2 regions of the Ureibacillus sp. FSL K6-3587 genome follow, and region 2 is predicted to be linked to the other one. Evidence: riboswitches for the same ligand, from Rfam matches in the RefSeq annotation. Region 2 holds a riboswitch; the other holds the start of a gene.
What was found. A riboswitch is a leader RNA that binds a small molecule or an ion and turns the genes downstream of it on or off. The one in region 2 is predicted to bind cobalamin.
Positions count from the first base shown of each region.

Region 1 (7,178 bases), 1.7 Mb from region 2:
AATCCACTTTGCAGCTTTTCTCCCTCATATAGGTATAACAAATATAACGCAAATCTTTTTTCATTGAATATCACTCTCCTAATAAATAATCAGATTATGTTAATACATCAAAAGGAATCATCTGCTTCTTCTTCATTAAAGGTTCTTGATAAATGATGGATTTCACCTGAAATGTTTTGGCAATATTTTCGGTATTTAACGCGTCAGAAGGGGCATTATAAGCCACAAACTTTCCATCTTTTAAAAAAATACATTGGTCACAAATGCGGGTAGCTAAATTGATATCATGAATGGCTGCTATGACCGTTTTTCCTTCCTGTACGAGAGAATGAAGAATGTCCGTTACAATGACTTGATAGTAAATATCTAAGTCAGAAGTCGGTTCATCTAATAGTAAAATATCTGTTTCTTGAGCAATGGCTTTTGCTAAATAGACAAGCTGCCGTTCTCCTCCAGATAAAGAAGGGACAAATCGATGTTTCAAATGGCTGATGCCGACTTGCTCCAACGCTTTTTTGACGGCCAGCTGATCGGTTTTCATCCAGCGGGAAAACCGTTTTTTGTGTGGATAACGCCCCATTTCGACCACTTGTTGCACAGTAAAATTCGTCTCTAATGTGGTCGTTTGGGGCATATAGGTGATGCGTTTGGCGATTTCCATAGGTTTCAGCTGTCGAAGGGACCGATTAAAAATTTTAATGTCTCCGCTATCAATCCGATTAATGCCGGCCAAACATTTTAATAAGGTAGATTTTCCCGTTCCATTCGGTCCAATGAGGGCAATAAACTTCCCTTTTTCAACAGTGAAGGAAAGGTTATTAAAAATGGTTCGGGCATTCCGATGAAAGGTTAAAGATTGAATTTCAAGAGCCGCTTCATTCATAAAAGTCCCTCCATTTTTTTCTGGCGCAATATTAAGAAAATAAAATATGGAGCACCTAAGAATGCAGTAATGATCCCAATTTGAATTTCAGCTGGGCGAATAACGAGGCGCGCGATTAAGTCAGCCAATGTTAAAAATAATGCACCACCTATCAGACTGGTTGGTATCAAATAACGATGGGTTGGCCCAATCAACAAGCGAATCATATGAGGAACAATTAAGCCGACAAATCCGATGGCGCCAGTCAAAGAGACGCAAACCCCTGTTAATAAAGAAGCGCTAATTAATAAAATGGTGCGTGTCCGTTGCACATGGATGCCCAAGTTTTTCGCTTCCTCTTCCCCAAGCAATAAAATATCCAACTGCTTGCGGTAGCTGAATATGAGAATATTGCAAAGGATAAAAGGGAGGATTAACAGCTTTACATCATCCCAATCCCGTCCATTTAAATTGCCCATAAGCCAGTATAGAATTTGCTGCAATTGGCCGTAGCTCGCGTATGTAATAATAAGAGAACTGCAAGCGGAAATGAACGAACTGATGGCGACCCCTGTTAAAAGAAGAGTTAACATGGATGTTTTGCCGTTTGATGTAGAAATGATATAGACAAGAAGCAAAGTGAGGAGAGCCCCTAAAAAACCAAAGACAGGAACAAAAAAGGTACTGATATGGGATAATCCAAAATAAATAGCAATGACTCCTCCTAAAGAGCCTCCTGATGAGATGCCAATGATGCCCGGTTCTGCCATCGGATTGCGGAATAAGCTTTGCATGACCACCCCACACACAGCTAAACTGGCACCAACAATGCTTGCTACAATGACACGTGGCAAGCGAATATAAAGCAAAATCTGTTCAAAGGTAGAGTCCGTTTCAAAATAGAAAAAAGGAAGTTTAGCCAAAAAAACTTGAACGGTTTCAAAAAGGGGAATCGTCACGCCACCGAAACTCGTGGCGATGACGATACTGAATAGAAATAATATAAAACTGGCGATAAAAAAGACGGGCATTTTCAGTTGCTTCATCTTTTGTTACTCCTTAGATAAAATCGCAGCCATTTCTTCTGCTCCTTCGATTACATAGTGGGAGGCAGTGGTTACATTGGCGCTGTCTAGCACATAAATCTTATTGTTTTTAATAGCTGGCACGTCTTTTAGTGCAGGGTCTTTTTTCCATTCTGTTACGAAAGCCGGCTCCCCATTGTTTGTAGTAGACCCCCAGGCAGTTGTAAAAATCACATCTGGTTTTAATTGAACCAATACCTCTTTTGAAATTTCCGGGTAGTCAGGGTAGGATTCGCCTACAATCCCTGCTTCCGATACAACATTAATTCCGCCGGCTAATTTAATCATTTCACCGATTGTGGTATTGTCTGTCACACTGGAGGAGTATTCCGTGTAATAAAGAACGCGGGGTTTATTTTCTTTTTTGTCCGCTTTTTCTTTTAATGCATCGATTCGTTTTTGAATATCCGCGATTAAGTTATTCGCTTTTTCTTGTTCTCCGACAATTTTCCCCAGCGTTTCAACGGTTTTTAAAATACCTTCAAAGGAAGTGTCATCGATGACTTGGAATGTTGTAATTCCGGCATTTTCTAATTGATTCAATACATCTGGATTAACGTAAGAAGGAATAATCACCAAATCTGGCTTTAATGCTAAAATTTGCTCGGCTGTTACGGTTTCAAATTTCGTTTCAATTGAATCGGTTTTGCCTGCAACATTGGAAATCGCTGGATCACTAGAAATCGCTGTGACGCCTACAAGATTTTCAGAAGGTACTAAATCCACCAGCAATTCATCGACAGCTAAAGCAGTCGAAACAATACGTTTCGGTTTTTCCGAAATGGTAATTTCCTTACCACGGCCATCTGTCACCGTCAGCGGATAAGCCGATTGTTTAGCTTGTTCGGATGGTTGATTTGTCGAATTTTCATCATCATTGTTGGCAGTATCGGTATTACAAGCTGTTAAAAATAATAAAAGCAATATGGGTAGTAGCAATTTGGTGAATTGATTCATCACAAATCTCCTTTTCTATAAAATTTTTTATATGTTTAGTGTGGCCACACATTAAACCAAAATAAAAAGCCTGTATCCCAAGTGGGAATACAGGCGTGAAAGCGTTAAAAAGCACAAAAAAGCATGACTTGCTTGCACCCGTTCTTTTCCCACCCGAAAAGACGTTTGCAAAGTGTTTAAGCAGGCTTCCTGACTCGGACTTCCTCTTACTCCTAACCCTTCCCGAATGTAACATTCAGTGGTTATTGTTAGTTTCATCCATCCTCACAGTAGCGGGGGCTGTACTAGATTTTCACTAGTTTTCCTTTTACCTCTTCCAAGAAGAGCACTTAAACACCCTCGATATGAAATTAACTATAATCTAGCATAAATCATTTAATAAATGCAATAGTATAACAAAACTTTACATGATTGCACCACATCGGATATACTAATCAGCAGTTTTTCTTTTTGGGAGGGAAGATATCTATGGCAAAAGACTGGCGTTATATTAGTTATCCGTTTATGCGGGAGAAAAGTTGCTTGGTAGATTATGAAATTATGACAGACAGCTTAACGACAAAAATAGGAGATTGCATAAGTGTAAGCAAAAATGAACATAAGTTTGAAGAAATCACTCAAATTTTAAGAAAAATCCAACCGCTAGCTTATCATGCAAATGGATCTGTAAGAGGGCGTTTAGCGATTACAGAAGAAAATTTAATGTGGCTGGAATCTGTATATGATGATTTTGTCGAACGAGCAGGCGAGACAAATAAGCAATTCGTTTTGCCACAAGGTTCTGAGTTGGCGACGCGATTGCATATTTGTCGAAGTGAAGCGAAAAAGAGCTATCGTGCTTTACACAAAGTAAGCGAAGAGAGAGAAGTGCCGGAAATTTTATTTCAGTTTTTAGGACTTTTAGCGAATGTATTTTTTGTACTGGCAATCGAAGCGAATAAATTAACTAAAACCGAAGAAATCCCTTTTATCAGCAAATCTTATGGAAAAACTAAATAAATAGTTTATAGATAGCCCAAATTTATATATATATGGCAAGTTAGTTAAGAGAATACTAGATGAAAACGATTTGTAAATATTTTAGATTTACTTTTTAAGATTGTAAGCATGAATTTTATATGATAACATACACTATATATTGTGTAGTTTAAAATTTAATAACACAAAATGTTGAGTATAAAGTTATGGTGGTAATTTTTAATACCTTAATAGGGAATCCAGTGAGAATCTGGAGCTGCCCCCGCAACTGTAAGTGTGGACGAATTAGCAAACCACTGTATCGATTTACTGAAAGGTGACGATACGGGAAGGGCTATAGTAGGAGGATACACGAGCCAGGAGACCTGCCATACTTTGTAGTTTCTATTCTTCGGGGTGTGAGAAGGAGAAACGATAGGAAAAGATATATTTTACATATGTTTTATTTCTGTCGTATTCTTCCTTTTTCCGTCTATTCCCCGAGAATGACGGATTTTTTATTTTTAGGGAGGAATTAAGGTGACAAGAAATCAAAGTATTGAACAGGAAACACTTTCTGAATTCATCGATCGTATTTTTAATGATTTCAAGTTGGCATCAGACCAATACAAAGAGAAGATTCGAAAAGCAGGAGTAACCAATCCATTCGATGAGAGAGATGCAGATCTTTTAATTAAGTATGCTCTTGAAAATATTGATGAAGCAAATACAGAATGGACCTATATTGCAGCAAGAATTTTTTTACAAAATCTTTATTATAAAGCAGCAAGAAACAGAGGATATGAATTTAATCATAATCGTACTTATGGATCGTTTTATGATTTGATTCGGATATTGACCGAAAAAGGAATCTATTCCGAAAAGTTATTAATGAAATATACAAAACAAGACATTGAGTATTTTGAATCATTTATTGAACCTAAACATGATTTGTTATTTACATATCCAGCTATTCTATCTTTGGCAACCCGTTATTTAGCAACGGATTATGAGAAAAATGTTTATGAATTGCCACAAGAACGCTGGATGATTATTGCGATGTACCTTATGCAAGACGAAGAAAAATCCATGAGAAATGAGTATGTAAAAGAAGCGTATTGGGCTTTAAGCAATCTGTATATGACTGTTGCGACCCCAACACTTGCAAATTCCGGAAAAACACATGGGCAGTTATCTAGCTGCTTTATTGATACTGTAAATGATAGCTTACAAGGAATCTATGATAGTAATAGCGATGTTGCCCAGCTTTCTAAAAATGGAGGCGGTATCGGTGTTTATATGGGGAAAATTCGTGCAAGAGGTAGTTCCATCAAAGGATACAAGGGCATGTCAAGTGGTGTTATACCATGGATTAAGCAATTAAATAATACAGCAGTCAGTGTTGATCAGCTTGGTACAAGAAAAGGCGCTATTAGTGTGTATTTAGATGTATGGCATCGTGATATAGAAGATTTCCTTGATTTGAAACTCAATAATGGTGATGAACGGTTGCGTGCGTATGACATATATACAGGAGTATGTATACCCGATTATTTTATGGAACAGGTAGAAAAACGGGGAGATTGGTATTTATTTGATCCATATGAAGTGAAACAAGTGATGGGTTACTCGCTAGAAGACTTCTATGATGAAAAGAAGGGCGATGGACAGTGGCGTAAAAAGTATCAAGAATGTATTCAAGCCAATCTTTCTTCCAAAAAAAGAATTCCAGCAATAGATATTATGAAGCGAATCATGAGATCCCAATTAGAAACTGGCGCACCGTTTATGTTTTATCGTGATGAAGTCAACCGCCAAAATGCCAATTCCCATCAAGGTATGATCTACTGTTCAAATTTATGTACGGAAATTGCGCAAAATCAATCTCCAACAGAATTTATTGAAGAATATATCGAAAACGAAAATATAATTGTAAAAAAATATAAAGCTGGTGATTTTGTTGTTTGCAATTTGAGTTCTATCAATTTAGGCCGTGCTGTACCTGATAATGTTTTAGAACGTTTGATTAAAATTCAAGTTCGCATGTTAGATAATGTAATTGATATTAATACGCTGCCAATTAAACAACCAGAAATCACGAATAAAAAATACCGGGCCATTGGACTTGGAACATTTGGTTGGCATCATCTATTAGCTTTGAAGAATATTGAATGGGAATCAGAAGAAGCAGTACAATATGCAGATGAACTTTATGAAAAAATAGCTTATTACACGATTCGAAGCAGTATGGAGTTAAGCAAAGAAAAGGGCAGTTATCCATTATTTGAAGGAAGTAAATGGAGTTCTGGTGAGTATTTTATTTATAAAGGTTATACAGACGAACGATGGATGCAACTTCAAAAAGATGTTAAAAAATATGGAATTCGAAATGGATATTTAATGGCCATTGCACCTAATGCGACAACTTCGATTATTGCAGGTTCCACCGCTAGTATTGATCCTATCTTTAAACCTTTTTATATTGAGGAGAAAAAGGATTACCGAATTCCGACAACTGCACCTGATTTAAATCATAAAACGTATAATATTTATCGCCGTTCAGCTTATATTGTGGACCAAAGATGGTCAATCAAACAAAATGCTGCTCGTCAAAAACATATTGATCAAAGCATTTCATTTAATATTTATGTTCCAAACACGATAAAGGCATCAGTGCTGCTAGATCTGCATTTTCAAGCATGGAAATCAGGTTTAAAAACAACCTATTATGTTCGCTCTACATCGAATGAAGTAGAAGAATGTGTGTGGTGTCAAAGTTGAAGGCTTTAATAGCTTATTTATCTTATAGTGGAAATACAAAAGAAGTTGCAGAAATTATTGAGGAAGTATTAAAAGAAAAGAAATTTCAAGTGGATATGCATCGAATCGGAGTCAATTTGCCAATCAATCTTAAAATGTACGATTTAATATTTATTGGTACTTTTACATGGGCAAAGGGTGCATTACCTATTGAAGTTAAGGATTTTGTATGGGAAATAGGCTATAAACCAAAAAATATTGCAGTATTTGGTACTGGTGATACTCAGTTTGGGGGCGATGAATTATTTTGCTTGGCGGCTGTGAAATTAGCAAGATTCTACAATAGTCGTTGGGAACCTTTAAAAATTGAACAATCTCCTAGAGGAAGTCAAGAAAAAATCGTAAAAAAATGGATAGAAGGGATTGTTAAAGATGTCACCAAACTTGCTTGAAAAGGTAAAAACATTAGATCCAATGAATCCAAATCGAGCAACTGCACTGTTTGGAGGAAAATCGAGTGGTATTTTAAATTGGAATAATATTAAGTATCCGCATTG
Region 1 covers NZ_CP151969.1:1,419,801-1,426,978, forward strand. The annotation lists gene NSS77_RS06965 (hypothetical protein) at 1-64, opposite strand, end outside; gene NSS77_RS06970 (ABC transporter ATP-binding protein) at 95-883, opposite strand; gene NSS77_RS06975 (iron ABC transporter permease) at 880-1,908, opposite strand; gene NSS77_RS06980 (ABC transporter substrate-binding protein) at 1,915-2,904, opposite strand; cobalamin riboswitch at 3,066-3,252, opposite strand; gene NSS77_RS06985 (hypothetical protein) at 3,373-3,903, shown strand; cobalamin riboswitch at 4,073-4,270, shown strand; gene NSS77_RS06990 (ribonucleoside-diphosphate reductase subunit alpha) at 4,402-6,642, shown strand; gene NSS77_RS06995 (flavodoxin) at 6,621-7,073, shown strand; gene NSS77_RS07000 (ribonucleotide-diphosphate reductase subunit beta) at 7,054-7,178, shown strand, end outside.
Region 1: it holds a riboswitch for cobalamin, as region 2 does, so the genes downstream of both, NSS77_RS06980 (ABC transporter substrate-binding protein) here and NSS77_RS15310 (energy-coupling factor ABC transporter permease) in region 2, are expected to answer to the same signal.

Region 2 (7,178 bases):
GAAAACTTACTGCCCGCGAACGTATTGAATTATTGCTGGATGAAGGCACATTCGTGGAAATTAATCCTTTCATCGAGCACCGTGTAACGGATTTCGGCTTGGGCGAACAAAAAGGACCTGGTGACGGGGTTGTAACAGGTTATGGTAAAGTCAATGGACGCCCTGTATACTTATTTGCTCAGGATTTCACAGTGTTTGGTGGAGCACTAGGTGAAATGCATGCGAAAAAAATTGCGACAGTGATGGATTTGGCTGCTAAAAACGGTGCGCCATTCATCGGTATCAACGACTCTGGTGGTGCCCGCATCCAAGAAGGGGTACTTTCATTGGACGGATATGGTCATATTTTCTATCGCAACTCCATTTATTCCGGAGTGATTCCGCAAATTTCCGTCATCATGGGTCCTTGTGCTGGTGGGGCAGTATATTCTCCAGCGATTACAGACTTTATTTTAATGGTGGATAAAACATCCCAAATGTTCATTACAGGACCAAAAGTAATTGAAGCGGTAACAGGAGAAAAAATTTCGTCAGAAGATTTAGGCGGTTCAAAAGTGCATAACTCCATCAGCGGTAACGCTCATTTCCGTGCACCATCCGAAGAAGAAGCAATCCAACAAATCAGAAGATTGTTAAGCTACTTACCGCAAAGCTATAAAGAAAAAGCACCTCGCTTGCCACGTCCGGAAGGCGATGATTGGCGTCCTGAATTAATTGACGTTGTGCCAATCGAACCAACTCGTCCATATGATGTGCGTAAAGTGGTGGAACAAGTGGTGGATGAAGGTTCCTTCATGGAAGTGCATTCAGAATTTGCAAAAAACATCGTTGTTGGATTTGCACGCATTGGAGGTTATTCAGTAGGGCTTGTATGTAACCAGCCTAAAGCTTTAGCTGGAGGACTTGATATCGATTCATCCGACAAAGCGTCCAGATTCATTCGCACTTGCGATGCATTCAATATTCCAATCATTACATTTGAAGACGTGTCAGGATTCTTCCCAGGCGTTAAACAAGAACATGGCGGTATCATCCGTCACGGTGCAAAAATCTTGTATGCTTATTCTGAAGCAACAGTGCCAAAAATTACGGTCATTTTACGTAAAGCATACGGCGGTGCATACGTGGCATTGAACTCTAAATCCATCGGTGCCGACCTTGTATTTGCTTGGCCAAATGCAGAAATCGCTGTAATGGGTGCTGCTGGTGCGGCAAATATCATTTTTGCAAACGAAATTGCCAATTCCCCAGATCCAGAAAAAACACGCCAAGAAAAAATTGAAGAATATAAAGAAAAATTCGCAAATCCTTACGTTGCTGCTTCACTTGGAATGGTGGATGACGTCATCGATCCAAGAGAAACGCGCATTAAGTTAATTCAAGGATTAGAAATGCTTGAAAATAAAGAAGAATCAAGACCTAAGAAAAAACACGGAAATATTCCACTATAATCCAATGAATACGAACATTTGTAGTACAAGCAATCCCGGTTTGTACTACTTTTTTCTAAAAATTTTAAATAGGTTATCTATTTTGATACAAAAGAAAGCAAAAATCTTAATTTTGTAATGGCTGAAAGAAAAAATGAGTTGTCAAATTTTTAATTCTATTTACAAAGATATAGAAATTTTTGAATTTATATGCTACAATGCAATTAAATTTCAACAATTGAATATTCCATACGGTGCTAATGAAAATTAGCTTAATAGGGAAACTAGTGAAAATCTAGTGCGGTCCCGCCACTGTGAAGAGGAGCTCAAAATCAAATGCCACTGTGAAAATGGGAAGGCGATTTTGGAGCGATGAATCTAAGCCAGGAGACCTGCCGTATGGAGTGGATGGTAGTGTCCTACGAGGATAGGTACACGAATAGGCATGATTGGATTATTATGTCTTATTGTGGGACACTGCTAGTTTGGCAGTGTTTTTTTATTTTCAAATTTTCATTTTAGGAGGAATTTTATGAAAGTCTCAATCAAAATACTTTACTTTCTAGTAGTATTATTAATCATTCCTAATACAGCTTTTGCTATGCATATCATGGAAGGTTTTTTACCAATCAAGTGGGCAATATTTTGGTGGCTCCTTACATTCCCTTTTTTAATCATTGGATTAAAGAAAATGAGTAGTTTAGTAAAGAGAAATGCTGAGACGAAGTTATTACTAGGTTTATCGGGTGCATTCACTTTTGTATTATCCGCATTAAAGATTCCTTCGGTTACTGGAAGTTGTTCTCATCCTACGGGTGTTGGGTTAGGAACCGTATTATTTGGACCATTTGTAATGAGTGTTTTAGGTACCATCGTGTTATTATTCCAATCATTATTATTAGCCCATGGAGGTTTAACAACGCTTGGCGCCAATGCGTTTTCGATGGCGATTGCTGGACCTTTTATCGCCTATGGAGTATTTAAAGGCTTCAATAGGATCGGTTTGCCCTTTACTCTAGCAGTTTTCTCAGCAGCAACATTGGCAGATTTAGGTACATATGTCATTACATCTATTCAACTTGCACTAGCCTTTCCATCTGAAGTTGGTGGAATTTTCGCTTCATTTGTAAAGTTTGCTGGCGTATTCGCTGTTACACAGGTACCATTAGCAATTATTGAAGGATTGATTTCAGTAATGGTGATGAATTTCTTATTGAAATACAACGAAAGAGAATTAAAGTTACTTCAAGTACTAAAGAAACCTCAGGAGGTGAAGTAAGATGTTAAAAAAGAATATGCTTTTATTAGTTTTGATCATTTTTTTAATGATTGTCCCGCTGATTTTCAATGGAAATGCAGAATACGGCGGTGCAGACGGAGAAGCGGAAGAATTAATTACAGCACTGAACCAATCCTATGAACCATGGTTTTCAAGTATTTGGGAGCCTCCTAGTGGTGAAATAGAAAGTTTATTATTCGTACTACAAGGAGCAATCGGTGCAGGGTTCATTGGTTACTTTATAGGATATATGCGAGGCCGGAATAGGGGCGGAAATGCAGAGATACAGAAATGAGAATGTTAGAATATTTCGCTTATCAATCACCTTTAAGAAATAAACACCCAATCGAAAAAATGGGATTTTCTCTTATTCCATTAATATTGAATATCGTATTTCAAAATGTTCTTACATCCATATTCATATTTTGCATCATGACAGTTATTACTTTAATAATCGGAAAAGTTCCGATTCGTCTATATTTGAAGTTATTGCTTATTCCAGTGGTATTTCTAATTTCAAGTATACTAGTCATTTTACTCAATTTTTCAACTAACCCTATAGAAGGTGCCATTTTTCAATCTATTATTGGTCCCGTCACGATTTCAATTTCGATAACGAGTGTTGAAAAGGCATTGATGCTATTTGTTGTTGCTTTATCGAGTATTAGTTGTTTGTATTTTTTAATTTTATCTACGACGATTCAAGATTTTCTATATGGATTAAGGTGTTGTAAAGTACCAACTACTTTATTGGATTTAATTGCATTAATGTATCGATTTATATTTATATTTCTTGATTCCAGCAGGACAATCTATCTTGCACAAATAGCAAGGTTAGGTCACAGTTCTTTATTAAATTCTATCAAATCAATTGGACTTATAATCAGTGCTTTGTTTATTAAGGTATTTCAAGAAATGAAAGACTTAAATAATGCGATAAATGCAAGAAGTGTAGATGGATATTCAGCAGTCATTTCAAGAGAACTTCATTTTTCAACAAGTAGTTGGATATTTACGTTGTTAGTGAATTTGTTCATTATCGTCTTTTATTTCACCGTTGGGAGAGTTGGTTAAAATGAATACTCCTTTGTTTGAATTGAAAGAAGTTTCTTATACCTATGAAGATGGAACAGAAGCTTTACAAAAAATAAATTTACAAATTGATCAAGGAAAAAAAATTGCTTTGTTAGGTAGTAATGGAGCAGGGAAATCCACTTTAATATTGCATTTAAATGGTTTATTAAAACCAACCTCCGGAACAATTTATTTTAAAGGACAACCATTATCCTATTCAAAAAAAGAATTGTTAAATGTTAGACGCAAGGTTGGAATTGTTTTTCAAAATCCAGAAACCCAGTTGTTTAATGGAACTGTTTGGGATGATATTGCCTATGGGCCATTAAATTTACATCTAGCAGAACAGGAACGAAAGTCGTTGATAGAGAAAGCAATTAATCAAACAGACGTTGAATCATTATTAGATAAACCGATTCACTTTTTAAGTGTTGGGCAAAAAAAGCGAGTTTCCATCGCTGGAGTTCTTGCTATGGATCCTGAAGTCATCATATTAGATGAGCCGACTGCATCTTTAGATATTTATTACACAAGGAAAATACGAAAATTGTTAAACGAACTTCATTGTGACGGGAGAACACTCATTCTTTCTACTCATGATATTGACTTTGCTTATGAATGGGCTGACGAAGTCGTTGTGATGCATCATGGAGAAATGTTATATCACGGTGCTTTTTATCGTTTGTTTGAAGAAAACAAGGACATTGTGAAAAAAGCAAATTTAGAAACATCCATAATATTCGAAATTGCGCAAATGATGAAAATGCAAGGACTCATTTCAAAACTAGATGATGTACGTTCAAAAGAAAAAGTAATAGATGTTCTTCATGATTGCTTCATGAAGGCAAAGAATTAAAAGGGGTGATGAGTTTGAAGGGAAAGCTTTACATTGTCGGATTTGGTCCAGGTGATGCTAATCACATTACCTATCGTGCAGTTGAAGCAATCAAGGCTAGTGATACAATCATTGGCTATAAAACTTACGTCGAGCTAATTAAAGATTTATTAGATTCCAAACAACAAATTATTAGTACAGGGATGACAGAGGAAGTATCACGAGCACAAGCGGCAATAAAACTTGCTGAAGCGGGGCACCATGTGTCGGTCATTTCAAGTGGTGATTCAGGTGTATACGGTATGGCTGGTTTAATTTATGAAGTGCTCATTGAACAAGGGTGGAATAAAGAAACCGGGGTTGAAATTGAAGTTATTCCTGGCATTTCTGCAGTTCATTCTTGCGGTTCCCTTCTTGGAGCTCCAATAATGCATGATTCATGCACAATTAGTTTAAGCGACCATTTAACGCCATGGTCTATTATTGAAAAAAGACTGGAAGCAGCGGCAGCAGCAGATTTTGTAATTGCTTTATATAATCCTAAAAGCGGTAGGAGAACAAAACAAATTGTAGAGGCTAGGAGAATTTTATTAAAATACCGGTCACCGAATACGCCTGTTGGACTCGTAAAGAGTGCTTATCGTGAGAGACAAAATATTGTAATTACTACGCTAGAAAAAATGCTAGATTACGAGATTGGTATGCTCACAACGGTGATTATCGGAAATTCTTCCACTTTTGTGTATGATGACTTAATGATTACACCGAGAGGATACAAACGAAAATATACGCTTGATAGCGAGATTCAACCATTGAAACCTCATGAACGATTAAAAAAGGAAGCTGAACCTTGGTCTTTAGAAAATCTAGATTCGAAAGAAAGTGAACTATTTAAACAAAAAACGCCATTTCAACTTGCATGTGAAGCAATTGCCATGCTAGATCAAAAGCGACATTTCGTTGTAGAACAGCCAAGCAATATGTCTATTTTTGAATTTGCGGTAAGCCCTGGAGTGGCAAACAAACGATTTACTCCGGAGCAATTTCAGCTGTTAGCAGAAATTGTGGGAAATGAAGGAAGGATGGACTATTCAAGGGATCATCAGTTACTCATAAGTATTCCAACCAATAATCCTAAAAAAATAGTAGAGCAAATATCAAATGTTGGATTGCTAGTGATGCCGGTTGGAAATGTCGTTACGGTAAAAGCTTGTGATTTTTGTGATGGTGAAAAAACTGAACCCATTCCATACGCGGAAGAACTTCAAAGACGATTTGGAGGAAAAGCCATGCCGAAAGAATTAAAGATCGGTATTAATGGATGCGGAATGGCTTGTTACAACGCAGTTATGGAAGATATCGGAATCGTTTACCGAAAAGGTAAGTTTGATGTGTTTTTAGGGGCAAAACCAGTTGGGCGTACGGCCCATCCTGGACAATTAATTGAAGAAGGACTAGAAGCGGATCAATTAGTTGATTTAATCGAAAAAATTATTGAGGAATATAAAGAACATGCTCATCCAAATGAAAGACTATTTAAATATTTTAAACGGAAAAAAGTGCTAGCAGGCTACGAATATCAAGATAATGAACCAAAATTGAATTTACAGCCGATCCCTTGTGTAGATTAGGAGGAAGAAAATAATGACAAAAGCCATTTTGTTTGTAGGACATGGAAGTAAGTTAGAAGCAGGAAATAATGAAGTAAGGGAATTTGTGGAGCAATTATCCCCTTTAATAGATGCTAATTTATTAGTTGAGACTTGTTTTTTAGAATTTGCTGAACCTACCATTTCTCAAGGAATTGATTATTGTGTTGAAAAAGGTGCAACAGAAATATATGTAATTCCGATTATTTTACTCCATGCAGGACATTCTAAAATTCATATTCCTGCTGAAATTGTAGAAGCACAAAATAAATATCCCCATGTGAAATTTACGTATGGTGAAGTTGTTGGAATTCACGAAGAAATACTTCAAATTTTACTAGAGCGTTTGCAAGAAATCGGTTTTGATACACAGGCAAAACATGAAGACACAGCGATTTTATTAATTGCTCGTGGTGGAAGCGATGAATACGCAAATGGTGATTTTTATAAGATTACAAGACTTTTATGGGAAAAACTAGATGTTCCAATAGTAGAAAGTGCTTTTATGGGAGTGACAGAACCATTGGTTGAAGAAGGGATTGAACGATGTATAAAGCTTGGTGCTAAAAAAATCATCATGCTTCCATATTTTCTATTTACGGGCATATTAATGGAGCGGATGAAATCCTATTGTGAACGCTTCAAAGAACAATATCCCGAAATAAACATTGAAATTGCCCATTATTTTGGATACCATCCCCGATTAAAATCTGTCATTATTGAACGAATGGTACAAGCATTATCAGGGCATTCGAACGGTGATAAAGATATACAAAATGTTCAAAAGTTAATGGAAAAGGGGCTCATTTCCCACCATCACCATGAGCACGAGCATGAACATGAACATCACCATGGTCATAAACATCATCATGATTACAAAGGTCGTAACGTCCAACTTGATGAAAAAATGG
Region 2 covers NZ_CP151969.1:3,101,334-3,108,511, reverse strand. The annotation lists gene NSS77_RS15315 (acyl-CoA carboxylase subunit beta) at 1-1,451, shown strand, start outside; cobalamin riboswitch at 1,666-1,845, shown strand; gene NSS77_RS15310 (energy-coupling factor ABC transporter permease) at 1,963-2,709, shown strand; gene NSS77_RS15305 (energy-coupling factor ABC transporter substrate-binding protein) at 2,711-3,004, shown strand; gene cbiQ (cobalt ECF transporter T component CbiQ) at 3,001-3,783, shown strand; gene NSS77_RS15295 (ABC transporter ATP-binding protein) at 3,785-4,639, shown strand; gene cobJ (precorrin-3B C(17)-methyltransferase) at 4,648-6,249, shown strand; gene NSS77_RS15285 (sirohydrochlorin chelatase) at 6,263-7,178, shown strand, end outside.